Linked DNA regions of Peribacillus simplex NBRC 15720 = DSM 1321. The protein of the gene in region 1 interacts with the protein of each later gene in a pairwise test. Links are inferred from orthologs where the notes say so. Each region holds a gene or a part of one and is shown in the gene's direction. Other genes may lie near its edges.

Region 1 (3,327 bases):
CAAAAAATAAGTAAAGTTATGCTTTACTTATCGATTGCATGATTAACTCGCCTTTTAGCCTAAAATTAACGGACATTCTCCATGTCCCAGTAATGTTGCAGCCCCTACCAAAAGGTATTCTGATAGTTTTGCAGTAAAGAAGTTCTTTGACTTCCTTAGCGCTAGTATTGGCCCCACCTACGCCATATACTTTGACGGCCACGCATGCCATCCAACCTAATTTCATTATAATAGAAAGCGCTTACATTTACAAAAATAATCGTAATGCAAATTTCGACATTCATATAAGTGTCCCTTACCAGTAGGTGGAGAATGGGCATATTACTGATAAGGGCCCTATAAGATTCAGGTCAATTTGCAATGAATTCCTGTAACTTTTGCCTTAGGCCACCATTGCCGAATTTAATGAACTTTGTCTTTCCGGCTTCTTGTTCCGAGGTAGAAGCGAAATCCAAAAAGGCTAAAAGGTTGATCCGGCGGTGAAGAATATGGACAATGCCATATTCATAGAACCAATGATCGATCGTGTTGTAAACCCCTCTATTCAGTCTATATTTCTGCTGGCACCAGTGGAAAAATAGTCTGTCAGGAAGATTAAGGTACTCCATATCTTCTAAGCCCCCATTTTGCTTCTCATTCATGACAGGGGAAATGGTCCGTAGCATTTCCTTTTGCATAGTAAACTCCTCCCTCATTGATAAAAACGAAAAAACCCCCTATTCCTATTGAATAGAGAGCCTCCAGTGAACTAGTCAGCTTATATATATACTTTATATAAAAGTAGTATAAAGTATATTAATCCCATTTGTCAAGTTGGTATTCGAAAACTAAAATGAATATATTCATTTCCAGTTTTCAGTGTGATTTTAAATGAAAATACGAATAAATATTTATGTTTATTCGTTTATAGTTCGTATATAATGATTTTGAAGTATTAAGGAGGAGAGACTGAATGTATAAATCGAAAAAGATTTTATTATTGGGCTCGGGTGAATTGGGGAAAGAGGTCATACTTGAAGCACAGCGACTGGGTGTGGAGACCGTTGCTGTAGACCGCTATGAACATGCCCCTGCCATGCAAGTCGCTCACCGCAGTTATGTGATCGATATGCTGGATGCGGAGCAACTAAGGGGAGTTGTAGAAAAAGAACAACCCGATTTGATTGTACCGGAAATCGAAGCCATCGCTACATCTGAACTAGTCAAATTGGAAGAGGAAGGCTTTCATGTCATTCCGACGGCAAGAGCGGCTAAATTGACTATGGATCGTGAAGGAATCAGGAGGTTGGCTTCTGAAACCCTGGAGATTCCGACCGCAGCCTACAAATTCGCCGATACATATGAAGAATTTGTCCAAGCTGCCAAGGAAGTTGGTTTTCCCAATGTCGTAAAACCGCTGATGAGTTCCTCAGGTAAAGGGCAAAGTGTGTGCCGAACGGAAGGTGACCTGGAGGATTGCTGGAAAATCGCGATGGAAGGCGGCCGGGTTCAAAATGGACGGGTGATCATTGAAGAATTTATCCGTTTTGATTCGGAAATTACGCTGCTTACTGTCCGGGCCGTAAATGGTACCATGTTTTGTGCTCCAATCGGTCACATTCAGCAGGGCGGGGATTATATTGAATCTTGGCAGCCGCATAATATGACAGAAGCGCAAATAATGGAAGCGAAAAGAATTGCCCATGCCATTACAGATGAACTTGGAGGGTACGGATTATTCGGGGTTGAGCTTTTCCTCTCAGGGGATAAAGTCTATTTCAGTGAAGTTTCCCCACGTCCGCATGATACGGGGCTAGTGACATTAGTGACTCAGAATTTGTCCGAGTTTGCCCTTCATATTCGTGCGATTCTAGGATTTCCCATCCCGGAAATCAAGCTGATCAGCCCAGGTGCCAGCCGTCCATTAAAAGCGCAAGATGAGTTATCGGAATATTCTATAGTCGGTGTTGAACAAGCTTTGGCTTTACCGAATACACAAGTGCGTCTTTTCGGAAAACCTGTAACAAAGGCAGGTAGAAGGGTCGCAGTCGCCCTGTCGTCTGCCGATTCAATCGAGTTGGCGAGAGTGAATGCGGCCCGTGCTTTGGAATGCTTAGTTGTAGAGAAATAATAGTGAAAAAAGCGCTCTTTGAATGGAGCGCTTTTTAATATAGCATGACCTCCATAACCAGGCCCCCGACAGAGTTCTATAAGCGAAAATAAAGCATCCTGATTGAATGCTTCAGTTTATCGACAATAGGGGATTCGGAAGGGTCCCATCCCGAACCATGTTTAAGAAGGTTGGACTTTATGGTTTTTTCTTGTTTTATGAAACCCTCACTAGTTTGAAGAAATTTACGACACTCCTGCCGAATAACTGGCTAGCCGAGACTCCGCTAGACGCTTGGTAGACAGTTGGCGGAAAGGGAGCGGATTTCTGAAAACAACCGGAATTTTTTTTCTTTTCTCCATTAATTCTTTAGCACTTTCAAACTCCTAACAAATTACCCCGATTTGAAGACGTTGAATGAAAAGAACTTTGTTCAAGATCACTTACCTCGCTGGTGTTAACTAAATCTTTTTCATTCCTCTAAAACCTGTAATATGACCCCACTACTGATGATTCTCCTGAATAACCAACAACTTCATAAAAGTGGCATACAATTCCGAGTCATGCTGCCTTTACCTTGTCTTAACAATTATCCTACTGCATTTTTACATAGCCTTGACATTGAGTTCATTTTCTTCACTTATAGTTTAATTAAAGAGAAAACATTAATGGGAGGTCATTCATTTGAATCGCACATGGAGTAAAAAGGTTTTACCCATCACGCTCGTTTCTGCATTAGCATTTGGAAGTTTATCATGGTCCGCTGCGGATCGTGTTTCGGCAAAGGGGAATGCAAAAAAAGAACCAGAAATTAATAACGTGATTTTTCTGATCGGTGACGGCATGGGTGTTTCCTATACCTCCGCTTACCGGTATTTAAAAGATAACCCTGGTACGAAGGTGGCAGAACGGACAGAGTTTGATAAATACTTGGTTGGCCAGCAGATGACTTACCCTGAGGACTCTGCTCAAAATATAACGGATTCAGCTTCGGCCGCAACGGCAATGTCTTCCGGGGTGAAGACTTATAATGCTGCCATTGCAGTGGATAATGATAAATCTGAAGTCAAAACCGTATTGGAAGCAGCAAAGGAAAAAGGAAAAGCGACGGGATTGGTTGCCACTTCAGAAATCACTCATGCTACACCTGCATCTTTTGGCGCCCATGATGAAAATCGGAAAAACATGAATTCAATCGCAGACGATTATTATAATGACTTAATCAAGGGCAAACATAA
Region 2 (3,106 bases), 1.4 Mb from region 1 along the record:
AAAGTGATGTTCTCATTGTTGGAAGGGGCGGCGGGTCGATCGAGGAGCTATGGGCCTTTAATGAGGAAATAGTGGCTGAATCGATTTATGATTCCGATATACCAGTAATTTCTGCTGTCGGTCACGAAACCGATTTTACAATTGCTGATTTTGTCGCCGATATGCGTGCTCCTACACCGACTGGTGCAGCAGAGTTAGCGGTTCCTCACTTGAATGAAATACTCGAACGCCTTATGAACCGCAAGAATCGATTGACCCGCTCGATTCAAGAAGCGGTCAATTTTGAACGAACCCGTTTGACCAGGATGGAGAGGTCTTATGCTTTCCGTTATCCACATAAAATGTATGAACAGAAGCTTGAACAGCTAGACAAGACGATGGACAGGCTGGGGAGGACCAGCACGCGATATTTCATGAAAAAGAGAGATGGGCTGAATCAGCTGAACGATATTCTGAAAAAGCAGCATCCTGAACAAGCGGTGAAAAATGCGAAAGATGAATTGCAGCAGCATGTAAAGGTTTTACGGAGGGCCATGGAAGCCATCTATCGGCAAAAATCACAGCAGTTCGTCCATATTACAGCCACTTTGTCTGCCCTCAGTCCACTAAAAATCATGGAACGGGGCTATGGATTGGTTTTTGCTGAGGATGAGACATTAGTGAAAAGTACACAGCAAGTATCCAAAGGGGATAAGATAGCGGTTTCGATTAAAGATGGTACCCTTGAATGTGAAATTAAAGAAATAAAGGAGCGGATTGAACCATGACAAAAAAACAGGAAGCTACATTTGAAGAAGCGATGGAGAATCTCGAAAAAATTGTAGAACAGTTGGAAGAAGGCGATGTGCCCTTGGAAGAAGCCATCTCCATATATAAACAAGGAATGGATTTATCAAGGCTTTGCCATTCAAAGCTTAAGGCTGTTGAAGATCAGTTGACTCAAATTTTACGCGAAGATGGGGAACTTGAAAACTTCGCTGTACAGGAGGAAGAATGACATGGGTACGGCGTCCTTTGAAATGTTTTCTAAAGAATATAAGACGGTTATAGAACGGGAAATCGTGGAATATGTCAATAAACTTAAAGCCCCGGCAGTGGTCAAAGAAGCTATGATCTATTCACTGGAGGCAGGAGGTAAACGGATTCGCCCGTTATTGGTCTTTGCGGTTCTGGAGGCCTTTGGAAAAAGCTTGAGGATGGGGATTCCTGCAGCGGCTGCTATTGAAATGATTCATACATATTCTTTGATTCATGATGATCTTCCGGCGATGGATGATGATGATCTCCGCCGCGGAAAACCGACGAACCATAAAGTGTTCGGTGAAGCGGTAGCAATACTGGCAGGTGATGCGCTTCTTACATATAGCTTTCAATTGGTGACGGAAATGATCGATCCCGAGGTGACGGCTGAAATGAAGCTGAACCTTGTAAGTGAAATTGCGAAGTCTGCCGGAGCCGAAGGAATGGTTGGAGGTCAAGTTGCCGATATGGAAGGGGAAAATAAACAGTTGACTCTTCAGGAATTGGAGTATGTCCATGAACATAAAACAGGGAAGTTATTGACTGCAAGCATCCTTTCCGGAGCTATATTAGCTGGAGCGAATGAAGAAGAGCAACTGCATTTACGTGACTTTGCATACCACCTGGGGCTTGCTTTTCAAATTCGCGATGATATTCTGGATATTGAAGGGTCCGTCGAGTTGATCGGCAAGCCGGTTGGCAGTGATGTGGGGAATCATAAAAGCACATATCCCTCTTTACTTACACTGCAAGGGGCAAAGGAAAAGTTGGAACATCATATAGAACTTGCCCATGCCGCTTTAGGAAAAACAAACTTACAAACGTGTTTGTTGAATGAACTAACTGATTTAATAGCGAACCGTAACCATTGATTGTGGCTAAATTTGTTATCAATTGAGGTTTTATGGTATACTCATTGTGCAAAAATATGTGAAAATCAAAATGAATTTTTTAATTGAGAAACGTGATAAAATAGGTATAATAAGCCGCCGAAATCACCTGGGTGTTGGCGGCTATTTTTTAACTTAAAACCAATTTTTCGGTCAAGTCTTCCATAGCCCTCTTTTATGAGGCTTTGTTTATGCTTACAACCGAAGATGACAGAAAGTGAGTGGTCCTGTTTGGATCTTCTATCTATAAAAGACCCTTCTTTTTTGAAGAAGATGAATAATGAAGAACTTGTCGAGTTAAGTGTGGAAGTACGTAAATTCCTTGTGGAAAAATTATCGGTGACCGGTGGGCATATTGGTCCCAATTTAGGTGTCGTCGAATTGACTATAGCCTTGCATAAAGAATTCGACAGTCCGAATGATAAAATTTTATGGGATGTCGGACATCAATCCTATGTCCATAAAATCCTGACTGGCAGAGCAGGAGAGTTCGACACCTTAAAGAAATATAAAGGTCTTTGCGGTTTTCCTAAAATGATTGAAAGCCCCCATGATGTTTGGGAAACCGGTCATAGTTCGACTTCCCTTTCAGCTGCAATGGGAATGGCGGCTGCCCGTGATATCAAAGGTGAAAGCAGTTTTATTTTGCCTGTAATCGGGGACGGTGCTCTAACAGGCGGAATGGCGCTTGAAGCATTGAATCATATCGGTGATGAAAAAAAGGACATGATCGTTATCCTGAATGATAATGAAATGTCCATAGCGCCTAACGTAGGTGCTTTACACACGATATTGGGAAGATTGCGGACAGCAGGTAAATATAACTGGGCAAAAGATGAATTGGAGCTGCTTTTGAAAAAAATTCCTGCAGTCGGTGGTAAACTTGCGGCTACAGCTGAACGCTTGAAGGATAGCATGAAATACTTATTGGTCTCAGGAATCTTTTTCGAAGAGCTCGGTTTCACATACCTTGGACCAGTAGATGGTCATAATTATGAGGAATTGCTGGAGAATTTAAGATATGCCAAGAAAACGAAGGGACCTGTACTGCTGCATGTCATCACGAAAAAAGGCAAGGGATATTCACCTGCCGAGTTGGATACAACAGGAAACTGGCATGGGACAGGCCCATACAAGATCGAGACAGGTGATTTCGTGAAATCGCCTAGTAAAGGTCCTGCTTGGAGCGCTCTTGT

Evidence for each region.
Region 2: the proteins of purT (region 1) and BS1321_RS21885 interact in binary tests that used the Escherichia coli proteins (3 or more experiments, as listed by UniProt). The link is inferred for Peribacillus simplex NBRC 15720 = DSM 1321 from one-to-one orthologs.

Annotation. Positions count from the first base shown.
Region 1 is NZ_CP017704.1:3,107,439-3,110,765, forward strand. What follows is about bases 37-3,031. They hold purT (phosphoribosylglycinamide formyltransferase 2), read left to right. Parts: upstream 37-952; coding sequence 953-2,110; downstream 2,111-3,031. Other genes in these bases: BS1321_RS14890 (hypothetical protein), read right to left, coding at 351-677; BS1321_RS14900 (alkaline phosphatase), read left to right, coding at 2,774-3,031. In the rest of the region: more of BS1321_RS14900, read left to right, coding at 3,032-3,327. UniProt on the Escherichia coli protein: Involved in the de novo purine biosynthesis. Catalyzes the transfer of formate to 5-phospho-ribosyl-glycinamide (GAR), producing 5-phospho-ribosyl-N-formylglycinamide (FGAR). Formate is provided by PurU via hydrolysis of 10-formyl-tetrahydrofolate.
Region 2 is NZ_CP017704.1:4,522,807-4,525,912, forward strand. What follows is about bases 172-2,945. They hold BS1321_RS21885 (polyprenyl synthetase family protein), read left to right. Parts: upstream 172-998; coding sequence 999-1,892; downstream 1,893-2,945. Other genes in these bases: xseA (exodeoxyribonuclease VII large subunit), read left to right, coding at 172-767; BS1321_RS21880 (exodeoxyribonuclease VII small subunit), read left to right, coding at 764-997; dxs (1-deoxy-D-xylulose-5-phosphate synthase), read left to right, coding at 2,142-2,945. In the rest of the region: more of xseA, read left to right, coding at 1-171; more of dxs, read left to right, coding at 2,946-3,106.